4 regions of the Lysinibacillus sp. NPDC094403 genome follow, and region 4 is predicted to be linked to each of the others. Evidence: riboswitches for the same ligand, from Rfam matches in the RefSeq annotation. Region 4 holds a riboswitch; each other region holds the start of a gene.
The links. Region 4 has a riboswitch for thiamine pyrophosphate ahead of ACQKMV_RS05860 (ABC transporter substrate-binding protein). Riboswitches for the same ligand answer to the same signal wherever they lie in the genome.
Positions count from the first base shown of each region.

Region 1 (3,176 bases), on a different contig from region 4:
TAAAGCATCTTCTACCTCAAATGGGCCTATCGTATATCCAGACGATATAATGACATCATCTCCACGTCCTTCGAACCAAAAATATCCATCTCCATCTTTATATGCACGATCTCCAGTAATATACCAATCGCCTCTAAATTGTAAATTTGTACGTTCGGGATCGTTTAAATATTTTTTAAATAACGCGGGTGTTTCACAGTGTACAGCAATATCTCCAACTTCTCCAATTGCAACAGGATTTCCAAAATCATCGATAATTTCAACAGTATTACCCGGAGTAGGTTTACCCATTGAGCCCATTCTCGCCTCCATCCCTACCATTGTACCAACAAGTAATGTATTCTCTGTTTGTCCATAGCCATCTCGTACTTGTAAATTAAAGACCTCGGAAAATACTTTGATCACTTCACTATTTAAAGGTTCGCCCGCTGACACAGCCTGACGTATTGTACTTAAATTGAATTCATGTAAATTTTCAAGCCCTGCCATAAGACGGTATTCGGTTGGTGTGCAACACAGAATATTAATATTGAATTTTTCAAGCAGTGAAAGGTATGTTGCTGCATCAAAGTGTCCTTTGTAAACAAATGCTGTAGCACCACTTCCTAAAGTAGCGAGAAACGGACTCCAAATCCATTTTTGCCAGCCAGGCGCTGCTGTAGCCCAAACAATGTCACCTTCTTGAACACCTAACCAATTTGGTGCAGTAGTTCGTAAGTGTGCGTAACCCCAGCTATGTGTATGTACCGCTGCCTTCGGATTGCCTGTTGTACCACTCGTATATGCTAAAAATGCAATATCTGTACTCTTAGTCGGTGTAATGCTTATGTAGGTTGTTGGTTGGTTTTGCATTTTTTCAAGCAATGGCTGCCAAGGTTCATGTGCATGACCAATGACAAATTGCTGTATTTCTTGTAAATTTTCAACATTATCAAATTGTTCAATATAAGGCTCAAATGCAACAACGCCTTTTGCATCAGCATGATTGATTCGATATTCAATATCCTTAGTTCTCAGCATTTCTGAGCTAGGTATAATGGTTAAACCTGCCTTTAAGGCTGCAATGTACACGATATACGCTTCAACCGATCTTGGCACCATGACTAAAATAACATCACCTTTTTTTAAACCTTGAGATGTAAATACATGTGCTGCCTGATTCGCCTTTTCAAGCAAAGCTGTATATGTTATATACTGAATTTCCTCGTCTTCGTTATAAATTAATAATGCATTTTTTGTAGAATCCTGAGCATATTTTTCAATTTCCTCTGAAATGTTATACCATTCTGGTGCAATTAAATCTTCTCTTCTCATGGCAAATGCCCCCTTTTGTTACGCTTATTATAAAACTCAATTTTTATCTTTTTCAATGGAATACACTCTAATTCAGTAAAGTAGTGACAACTATCATGCTCTGCTATATGGCATCAGTCACGTTTGAGTTCTATCAATTTCAACTTGGCGTAATTGTTGCTGTCGCTTCGTTATCTCTTCGCTTTCGCACAGAAATCGTTTGTTGCTGTCGCTTCCCTATAAAAACTTCCTATTGAACATGAATGAATAATATGGTACATTTTGGTCAACTAAAAGCATGATTGCAGGGGGACTCATTTAGAGTTGAGAAGGTAAAACCTGACCCTTTGAACCTGTTAGTTAATACTGACGTAGGGAGCAATTCACATCTATTTACTGATGAAAGGCTCTTTTGCGTGTTTTTTCCACACGAAAAAGAGCCTTTTTTGCACGCTTACGTCCATCCAACAAGGAGGACTTAAATTGGTATTTCATACTATCCGCAAACAAAATCCACTTATTCATTGTATTACTAATTATGTTGTGGCTAATTTTCAAGCAAATGGCTTATTAGCAATAGGCGCTTCTCCAGTCATGGCTGATGACAGTCATGAGGTTGAAGAAATGGTCGCAATTGCCTCGGGTTTATTGATAAATATCGGTACCCTTAACGAGCGAATGAAAGAATCAATGTTACTTGCAGGAAAAAAAGCAAATGCTCTTGGCATTCCCGTTATTTTAGATCCTGTTGCAGCAGGTGCAACAACTTACCGGAAACAAATGGTACAGCGATTACTGAAGGAAATTAAATTTTCCGCAATTCGTTGTAATATTGGAGAGCTTGCGGCTATCGCCAATGTAGACTGGCAACAAAAAGGTGTTGATAGCGGTAGTGGTTCAATATCTTTAGAAGTTGAGGCACAGCAAATAGCTCAACTCTACAAATGTATTGTTATTGTGACTGGTGAAAAGGATTTTATTACTGATGGTAAACATCAGCAATGGGTTACAGGTGGAAATTCTCAAATGACAGAAGTTACTGGAACAGGTTGCTTATTGAGTGCAATTTGTTGTGCCTCCTTCGCTGCAGGAGATAAACCATTTGACCAATTGGTAGAAACATTATCGCTTTATAAAAAAGTGGCAGAGCAAGCCACTTCTTCTTCTCAATATATCGGAGATTTTCAAATTGCAGTGTTAAATGAACTACATCGCCTTTCCAAGGATGGTGAAGAATGATGCATATTGTAACGACAATTGCTGGTTCAGATAGTGGCGGCGGTGCAGGCATACAGGCTGATTTAAAAACATTTCAGGAATTAAAGGTATTTGGAACGTCTGTTATTACAGCTTTAACAGCCCAGAACACACTTGGCGTATCGGATGTCTTACCAATTGAAGTGAGCTTTATTGAGAAACAATTTAAAGCGCTAATCGAGGATTTTTCAATTAGTGCTGTTAAAACAGGAATGCTGTTTTCCTCCGAAATAATACAATCAATTGCACATATTTTAGCCAAATTAAATATTCCGCTTATTGTAGATCCTGTCATGATTGCAAAAGGTGGCGAAAGCTTATTACAGCAAGAAGCCATTGAGGCAATACGTAGTTATTTGCTACCTTTAACAACAATTGTAACACCAAACATTCCTGAAGCAGAAACCCTTTCAGGAAGGAAAATCAATTCTTTTGTAGATATTAAAGCAGCAGCTCAGATCTTATTACAAATGGGTGTTCAATGTGTCATTATTAAAGGCGGTCATTTAGAGGATAAATGTTTTGCTATTGATTATGTATTTTTTAAAGATGGTCGGTCATTTTCCATGCAGTCCACTCGTATTGCAACAAAAAATACGCATGGTACAGGCTGCACGTTTTCCGCT
Region 1 is NZ_JBNNTL010000033.1:12,252-15,427, reverse strand. Features, by position in the region: gene mbcS (acyl-CoA synthetase MbcS) at 1-1,314, opposite strand, end outside; TPP riboswitch at 1,590-1,688, shown strand; gene thiM (hydroxyethylthiazole kinase) at 1,777-2,532, shown strand; gene thiD (bifunctional hydroxymethylpyrimidine kinase/phosphomethylpyrimidine kinase) at 2,532-3,176, shown strand, end outside.
Region 1: linked by a shared signal. The riboswitch ahead of thiM (hydroxyethylthiazole kinase) and the one ahead of ACQKMV_RS05860 (ABC transporter substrate-binding protein) in region 4 are both predicted to bind thiamine pyrophosphate.

Region 2 (3,176 bases), on a different contig from region 4:
TTAACTATCCAAACTATTGAAGGCGATGATATAGAATGTGTTGCTATCATTACGACTACTTGGGATGGTTTGCCAAACCCAGTGATTTTGGAAGAAAAATTGATTCTTGAAAATGGAAAAATAAAATCGTTTACGATGATCCCTAAATAAAAGGAGAGCTCTTCCTATGACTGAAAGAGACACAAAATATTGGATTGGCGTGGTATCTCTTACTCATGTGCAAAAAGGGGTTGAGGGTGGATTCGGCCAACTATGCCATGGCAAAGAAAGACCTTTGAAACGAATGAAAAAAGGAGACTGGATTATATATTATTCTCCTAAAAAAAGTCTTGATGATAATGAGCCTGTAAGAGCATTTACCGCAATTGGAAGAATAAAAGACGAGCGAATATACGAGTTCCAAATGGCAGAAAATTTTATTCCTTTTAGAAGAGATATAGACTTCTATAAAGAGGCAAAGGCAGTACCAATAAAAAGGATCTTAGATTATTTAGAATTTGTAGAAGATAAATCGAAGTATGGTTATAAATTCAGGTTTGGTCATTTTGAAATAAGCAAAAAAGACTTTTTATTAATTGCGCATGAAATGGGATTACCATTGAAGTATGGGTGAATTTGTTTGGAACAAAAAACGTTACTTTCTTTATTAATTGCCATTAAAGGAAGTAACGTTTTTCAATTGCTGTAAATCAAGCTATTTAGGCGTAGTGTTAAGGTTAGTTACAAATACTGTTTTACGCAAATTGCTGGCAACGACAAAGCCTAAGATAGCACCAATAGTACTTGAGGTTAAAAAGGCTGGCATGAAAAATAAAGCAGCAACGGATGTCCCCATTAATAAATGTGCGTAAGGTACTGCAATAAGTGAGGCAATAATACCAGTCCCAAACATTTCACCGACACCTGCTAGCCATTGCTTGCCGCTGTATTTATAGGCGAGAGATGCACATATAGCACCAATTACACTACCGGGTATAGCTAGTAATGAGCCTGTGCCTGTTAAAATACGAATGATTGCTGTGACAAAGGCGACCATAACAGTAGGCAATGGTCCAAGAATGATAGCGCCAATAACATTAATGGCATGTTGTACAGGGTAGGCACGCGCAATTCCCGTTGGTATTGAAACGAAGGTAGAACCTGCTACGGCAATTGCTACTAATAAGGCCATGATTGTTAATTTTCGAATTGACATAATTTCCACTCCTTTGAAATGTGAATTTTATAGGTTATCGCCGGTAGCTAGGGAGTTCCGCCGCAAAAAGCGAGAGAACCGCCGCTAAACATGTGAGTTCCGCCGCTAGAGCGTGAAAAAGCCGCTTCCTAAAAACAATAGGAAGCGGCCCTGCATTTTTACATATTAAAAAGCAAGTGTCGCCACTTCCCTCCGCTAGTGTGAACTAGATCAGGTTCAAAGGGTCCGTATATCACCATATACGTCTCAGCCTTTTAAAGACTCCCCTAGTGGTAAGTAAATTTATTTATTAATTTTTCTCCTAATAATGTAGCATAATACCAAAAATAGTCAATAACTTTTCTGGCTATTCTGTATCAGGATGCATAAGGTGTGGTGCTTTTTTCCTTGTCCAAATAAGGGCAAGGAAGAAGCAAGCCATTAAAACAATAGACCCGAATATATAAGGACTGTTCATGTTCCAATCGAATAATATACCTGCTAAAGCTGGACCAATCATATTACCAAGACTCATATACGCATTATTCAGACCAGCTGCAAAGCCTTGTTCATTTTCAGCAAGCTTTGAAATCAGTGTGTTGACAGCTGGGCGAATCAATGTCGTTGCTGTAGAGAAGATTGTCGCAACAATTAAAATAAGTGCAAAACCAGATGCGAATAATATTAAGAAAATCGAAACGGCTGCAATAAATAAATTGACTAACACTACTTTCATTTCGCCGAAGCGATTAAACAGCGGTGTAATAACAAACATCTGTACAACAACACCAAAAGCGCCACCCACAACTAATATAATGGCGATATCAGTAGGTGTGTAATTAAACTTGTCTGTCACAAATAATGATAATGTTGTTTGGAAGTTAGCAATTCCGAATGAGAATACAAGCATGATAATTAGCATGACAAAATAAGGCATTCGGACTGAACGGGCCATCTGCTTAGCAAGATTATCCCGCTTTTGCGCTTTTTTCGTTGTGTTTGGTTTTGTAGCAGGCAGTAAAAAGAACGATAAAATAGCTGCTAAGATAGCTGCACATCCAGCAGTATAAAATGGAAAATGCAAACTAACTTTTGAGAGGAATCCACCGATACCTGGTCCAATCATAAACCCAAAGGACATTGCTGCCCCTAGCATACCCATACCTTTTCCTCGTTCCTCATACGTTGTGACATCTGCCACAAAAGCCATGATAGGAGGTGCCACAAATGCAGAGCCGAGGCCACCTAAAAAGCGTGCCAAGAAGAGCATCCACACATCTGTAGAAAGCCCGAAACCAATTTGTGCAAGTCCTGTTACGATAAGTCCGAAAATAATGAGATTTTTTCGACCATATTGATCCGAAAGATTCCCAGCAATTGGAGAAAATACGAATTGTGCTAAGGCGAACGTTGCAATCAACATGCCAAGTACTTGTCCTGCAGCACCAAATAGTTTTAAATACTCAGGCATGACAGGAATAATAATTCCGATACTCCCCATTGCGATAAACATATTAAACATTAAAATATACAAAGCCGCCTTATTAGACTTCTGCTGGGTCATCGAATACCCCCTTTTCTAATCAAATATAGTACAGTCTATCACAAAGAAAAATGGTTTGCTATTAGTTTGGATTACAAGAAATAGTGGACCAATGGTTTATTCTAAAACTAATAAATGATAAATATTTTGCAATAATAATTAAGTATTCAATTAGTAAATTCCACAAGTTTTTTGTGGAATTTACTTTTTTTCTTGTAGTGAATTAGGGGTTACATCATTTGTTCTTATGTTAATCTTTTTATATCAACTGTATTACGAAAATTGCGATGATTAGCAATTTATATATGGTTGATGTTCCTTTAATAATTCCTTTAATAATTCCTGTAATAACGGCTAATTACTGATCTAAATGAAGCGATCATAAGCCGAAAATCCGATTGAAGTTGATATTAAAAAGGAGAGAAAATGAAATGGTAACTATTCGTGCAGCAATGGAAA
Region 2 is NZ_JBNNTL010000001.1:424,974-428,149, forward strand. Features, by position in the region: gene ACQKMV_RS01845 (hypothetical protein) at 1-150, shown strand, start outside; gene ACQKMV_RS01850 (EVE domain-containing protein) at 167-613, shown strand; gene thiW (energy coupling factor transporter S component ThiW) at 695-1,195, opposite strand; TPP riboswitch at 1,366-1,473, opposite strand; gene ACQKMV_RS01860 (MFS transporter) at 1,542-2,738, opposite strand; gene ACQKMV_RS01865 (LuxE family acyl-protein synthetase) at 3,149-3,176, shown strand, end outside.
Region 2: linked by a shared signal. The riboswitch ahead of thiW (energy coupling factor transporter S component ThiW) and the one ahead of ACQKMV_RS05860 (ABC transporter substrate-binding protein) in region 4 are both predicted to bind thiamine pyrophosphate.

Region 3 (3,176 bases), on a different contig from region 4:
TTCATCAAACGTCGTCACATCCTTCATTGCTATTTAGCTGATCCAGCATATGGTGAAGGTGTAGCAAAAGCTATGGGTCTTTCATTAGAAGGTATGGACCTTTCAAACCCATACGTAAAACAAACAACTAACGTCTAATTTCCCACGATTATTGATATCCAAATCCAACTTTCTACTCCATGTGAAGAGCAACTTCACATGGAGTTTTTTATCTTAACGACCCAAAAAAGGCTTGTGCCTAATTTAATAGACACAAGCCCTCTCTGATAATTATTGATAAATTTGACTGCCTGCCTTTTTAAATTCCTCCGCCTTCTCCTGCATACCTTTGTGGATTGCTTCAGTCGTATTTAAGTCTTTTTCTTTTGCATAAGTACGAATATCCTGTGAGATTCTCATACTACAAAACTTAGGTCCACACATTGAACAGAAGTGCGCAGTTTTTGCTCCCTCTGCAGGCAATGTTTCATCATGATATTCAACTGCACGCTCTGGATCCAGCGATAGGTTGAATTGATCGCGCCAGCGGAATTCAAAGCGTGCCTTAGATAGCGCATCATCTCGCTGCTGCGCTCCCGGATGCCCTTTCGCTAAATCAGCCGCGTGTGCAGCAATTTTATACGTAATAACCCCTACACGAACATCCTCACGATTTGGTAAGCCAAGATGCTCTTTAGGCGTCACATAGCAAAGCATTGCCGTACCAAACCACCCTATCATCGCAGCACCAATGGCTGATGTAATATGGTCATAGCCAGGAGCAATATCTGTTGTCAGCGGCCCTAAGGTATAGAAAGGAGCTTCCTTACACAGCTCTAACTGCTTGTCCATATTTTCTTTTATAAGATGCATTGGTACATGCCCTGGTCCTTCAACCATCACCTGTACATCATGCTTCCAGGCAATTTGCGTTAATTCCCCTAGCGTTTCTAGCTCCGCAAATTGAGCTTCATCATTAGCATCTGCAATAGAACCAGGACGCAAACCGTCACCTAAGGAGAAGGCAACATCATAGGCTTTCATAATTTCACAGATTTCTTCAAAATGTGTATATAAGAAGCTCTCTTGGTGGTGGAATAAACACCACTGTGCCATAATCGAGCCTCCACGAGACACTATGCCTGTTACACGATTAGCTGTTAATGGCACATAGCGTAGCAGTACCCCTGCATGAATCGTGAAGTAATCAACACCTTGCTCGGCCTGCTCAATCAACGTATCACGATACACTTCCCACGTTAAATCCTCTGCCACACCATTTACTTTTTCTAGCGCTTGGTAAATCGGCACCGTTCCTACTGGCACTGCGGCATTACGGATAATCCATTCACGTGTCGTATGAATATGCTTACCAGTCGATAAATCCATAATGTTATCAGCGCCCCAGCGTGTAGCCCACGTCATTTTCTCTACCTCTTCTGCAATAGAGGATGACACCGCTGAATTTCCAATATTAGCGTTAATTTTTACGTGGAAGTTACGTCCAATAATCATTGGCTCAGCCTCAGGATGATTAATATTAGATGGCAAAATAGCACGACCTGCCGCGATCTCTGAGCGCACAAATTCAGGATCCATATTTTCGCGAATTGCTACAAATTCCATTTCTGGAGTAATAATTCCCTTTCGTGCATAGTGAAGCTGTGTTACATTTCTACCTTTCTTCGCACGCAAAGGCTTTCTAGATAAATCTGGGAAAACATTTTCTTGAATTCGTGGATCTTCAGCATTACGGAATCCATTATCTTCTGGCTTGATAGTACGGCCTTCGTATTCCTCAACGTCATCTCGTTCTTTGATCCATGACCTACGTAAAGCTGGCAATCCCTTCGTAATATCCACCTTATACGTAGGATCAGTGTAAGGGCCACTCGTGTCATAAACACGTACTGGCGCATTTTCCTCTTCACCAAAGCTTCCTGTCGTCGGACTTAAAGCAATTTCGCGCATTGGCACTAAAATATCTGGTCGAGATCCTTCTACATAAACTTTTTTACTTCCATCAAAATTTGACATAATCGTAATATTCTTTTCGGTAACTGTTGTCATAAACTAATTCGCTCCCTTTTACGTATTTTTATACAAGGACCGAATCTAGCTCACCCCAACAAAAACAAAAGCCGAATCCAAAAAAAATTTTGGATCCGGCTAAGAATGTAAAGGTATAGTTATCGCAAATAACATAGAGTGCAATAATGGTTAACTTTCCCACGCTGGTATGAGCCAGATCAGGTCCAAAGGGTCAAGAAACCTCTAAGCGTTTCCCTCTCAGCCTGACTCATCAGACTCCCCTAGTTAATACTATTAAGTTTGATGATAGTGTAGCAGATATTGCTAAGAGATGGAAGCTTCATTTGATTATTTTTGGTTTATCATCAAGAGTTAGCGTCCAGATGAGACCATGAGCGCGCAAGCGATGCGACTCATCGGATGCCCTCGAGAAAATATGTCTTTGAAGAATTATCGGAACAAAATCTCATTTTATCGGAACAATTTCAGATTTTATCGGAATATTATCTTGTTTTATCAGAACAATCTCAGTTTTTATCAACTACGGGTGACTCATTCCCTCGTTTTGTTAATAAACTTATACTTGTTAGGTAAACAACAGCTCCGCTACATAAATCACAATCGTCACTGTAATACAGCTCACAATCGTTGAAAATAACACGGTTTGTGCAGCAGTTGCCGATTCTACGTCATATTCTAATGCCAGACTAGAACTATTTCTGGATGTTGGGAACGAACTAGCTATAAAAAGCGATTGTGCCACGACACCATCTAAGCCAAGTGTAAAAATGATAAGTAATGCTATGGCTGGCCCTATGACTAGTCGTGTAAAACAGCTAATGAATACAATCTTATTGAACATAGATTTGATTTCAAGCTGTGATAGTTGTGCCCCTAAAGTTATTAATGCCACCGCGATAAAGCCATCTGCCACATGATCTACCGGAATTCTTATGAACTGTGGAATAGTGATATTAAAATAATTCATTGCAACACCAATAATAAGCGCATGAATAATAGGCATTTTGAGGAAGTCTTTCACAATAGACATGCCCGATTTTGTTGAAGAAATTAAATTGTATAAGCCGTATGTATAGGTCGTCATATTTTGAAATATCACGAGAATGACCTGAATCGCTACTCCAATCGGCTGCGTCACGAAAATC
Region 3 is NZ_JBNNTL010000010.1:13,678-16,853, forward strand. Features, by position in the region: gene ACQKMV_RS15220 (catalase) at 1-138, shown strand, start outside; gene thiC (phosphomethylpyrimidine synthase ThiC) at 271-2,049, opposite strand; TPP riboswitch at 2,189-2,303, opposite strand; gene ACQKMV_RS15230 (AEC family transporter) at 2,597-3,176, opposite strand, start outside.
Region 3: linked by a shared signal. The riboswitch ahead of thiC (phosphomethylpyrimidine synthase ThiC) and the one ahead of ACQKMV_RS05860 (ABC transporter substrate-binding protein) in region 4 are both predicted to bind thiamine pyrophosphate.

Region 4 (3,176 bases):
TTTCTCGATTCGGAATTAGTAACATCAATCATCATAGCTTGTGCGGCAGGCTGAAACATTCCTCCACAAAACATATTGATGATGAAGAATGCTGCAGAAATATAAGGAAGGTTAAACCAAGGTGAATTACAAAGTGCTATAAACAGATAAGAAAGCAAAATCCCAATTTCAGCATAAAACATTATTTTTTTTCGCCCAATTTTATCTGAAACATGCCCTCCGATAAACCCTCCAATGACACCACTAATCACTATTACTATAAGAATAATAGCCGTTTTAGTAGCTCCGATATTTTGAGTAAAATAAATTGCCAGAAAAGGGATAACAGCCATAGAAATAAGGCCGCCTAGAAATTGCATGGCTAGGCGAAGTTTGATGTTAGGATGGATATCTCTCAATTTCATATAATCACTCCAATTTAATAATATATTGTCTACTGCTGTTGGTCGGGCAAAGGGGGAGGTGGCTTATTTATTTGAGATTGGTCCAAATAATCTCAGAGCTTGTCTCGATATATTCTTCTGCATGACGTTTGTATATTCATCAATAAATGTTAAACGCATTCCGTTTAAGATGGATAAGTATGACTCAGCAATTAATGAAGGTGATTCTTCATAAAAGTACCCAAGCCTTTGACCTTCTTTAATAACCGAATAAATACTGTCTATGAATACTTTTACGAAATCATCTAGTTCCTTAAAAAGCTTTGGGAAACGATCAGGTCTTGCAAGAATCTGCTGAATAAGACGTAAGTATTCACTTCTCGTTGAAAAAAGTTGTATATGGCAATCTATCATTTCCTTCACAACTTCAAGAGGCTCACCTTTAAAATGTTCTTCTATCTCCATAAAATAAGGTTTGATTTCTTCCAGTGGCTCCAAAATAGCTACTTCATAAAGTGCTTCTTTTGAATCAAAATATGTAAATACGGTACCAAAGCTAACACCAGCTTCTTTTGCTATGTCAGCAACTTTTGTCTCGGCAAATCCATTCACACTATATAATTTAATGGCGGCGTTTAGGATAGTAGATCTTTTTCTCTTCTTTTTTTCATCATTAGTAAGTATAGTTTTCATTTAAACATTCCTTTCATAATAAATGATTGATTAATCAATCAAATTTTATTGTAATTTGTTACCATTGTCAATATAACGAAAGAATTTTTTGTATTTTTAGTTATTAATTACTTTAAAAGCATGAGGCCTCAGTTACAGTGGTGATTTTTTACCTTGCTTTCTTTAAGGAACGTTTTACAAATGAGGCTGTGAAATAATAATTCAGCGCTAACGATAAACAGCCCCTTGTCAATTCCGGATTGATATGGGTATAATAATCACGAAAAGTTCATATGGAAAGAATGTAGGGGGGCTGGTAGTTGCCAGCTGAGATTGTGTCCGATAGACGCTGACCCTTTGAACCTGATTTGGCTCGTACCAGCGTAGGGAACATCTATTCAAAAAAAGAAAGTTTTTGATACTGTTTACAAAACGTCTGGGAGGAATCCTAGGCGTTTTTTTATGTTTTTGTAGTATGTGTAAACCTAGGATACATACAAATTGGAATACGCTTTCTTCTGGTTATAACATTCGTTCATGAACACTTTCACATTACTTACTGGGAGGATTCAACATGAAAAAATGGTTATTTATTCTGATGGCTGCACTTATAACATTAGTCGGCTGTAGCAAAAAAGAGGAGACAAAGGATAAAAACGATGCGAATGCATTAAAAAAGGTATCGGTGGTTCTCGATTGGACACCGAACACAAATCATACAGGTTTATATGTAGCGAAAAAGCTTGGCTACTTTAAGGAACAAGGCTTAGATGTTGATATTTTATTACCTGGTGAAACGGGTGCTGACCAGCTTGTAGCTTCTGGGAAGGCACAGTTTGGCGTAAGTTATCAGGAAGGGATTACACAGGCACGTGTGCAAGATGTACCTTTAGTATCGATTGCAGCGATTATTCAGCATAATACTTCTGGCTTCGCATCTATTGCATCAAAAGGCATTAAGTCTCCAAAGGATTTTGAAGGTAAAACATACGGTGGTTGGGGTGCACCACTTGAAAAAGCTGTCCTACAATCACTTATGCAAACACAAAATGCGGATATTAATAAGTTAGATATTGTCAATGCAGGCGATTTAGATTTCTTCACAATGATGAAAAAAGATATTGATTTTGCGTGGATTTATTATGCATGGACAGGTATCGAAGCAGAACTTCGTGGCGAAAAGCTGAACATGCTATATTTAACAGATTATAGTGATCAGTTAGATTATTACACACCTGTACTAGCTACAAATGAAAAAATGATTAAGGATGACCCTGAGACAGTAAAAGCATTTGTCGCTGCTGCAGCAAAGGGCTATGAATATGCGATAAAACATCCAAATGAGGCAGCTGATATTTTACTAGAAGCGGTACCTGATTTAGATAAAAACCTTGTGCATAAAAGTCAGGAATGGCTAGCGGATAAGTATCAAGATGACGCTGCACAATGGGGCGAGCAAAAGTTAACTGTCTGGGAAAACTACGCGAAATGGATGACAGACAACAAAGTATTAGAAGGCGAATTTAACGCAAAACAAGCATTTACAAACGACTTTTTACCGAAAAAGGAGACGAAGTAGTATGGCAAACTCATTAATTAGTGTACAAATTATCCCGAAAACTGAAAAATATGAAGATGTGATCCCATTTGTTGATGCAGCGATTGCGGTTATCGACGCTTCAGGGGTTAAATACGAAGTTCATCCATTAGAAACGACAATGGAGGGTGAGCTATCGACTTTGCTACAAATCATCGAAAAAATGAATGACAAGATGATTGAGATTGGTGCTATCAATGTCATTACGCAAGTGAAAATTTTATATCAGCCATCAGGTATTACAATGGATACATTAACGGAGAAATACCAGTGATGAAACAGGCTTTCAAACAAGGGAGGACGATAATTTTTATCGTCTTCCTCTTATTCATATGGGAACTAATTGTCCGATTTGCTGATATTCCGCGTTGGCTTGTGCCCGCACCAAGTGCCATTTTGATGGAGGGATTTCAATCGTATGAGACGTTTGTGCCACATGCTTTAGCGACTGTACAATTAGCACTTCTAGGTCTTGCCATTGGGATATTATGTGGGCTAACGGTTGCCGTATTATTACATCGTTT
Region 4 is NZ_JBNNTL010000002.1:326,143-329,318, forward strand. Features, by position in the region: gene ACQKMV_RS05850 (MFS transporter) at 1-404, opposite strand, end outside; gene ACQKMV_RS05855 (TetR/AcrR family transcriptional regulator) at 468-1,076, opposite strand; TPP riboswitch at 1,352-1,462, shown strand; gene ACQKMV_RS05860 (ABC transporter substrate-binding protein) at 1,630-2,634, shown strand; gene ACQKMV_RS05865 (thiamine-binding protein) at 2,636-2,926, shown strand; gene ACQKMV_RS05870 (ABC transporter permease) at 2,926-3,176, shown strand, end outside.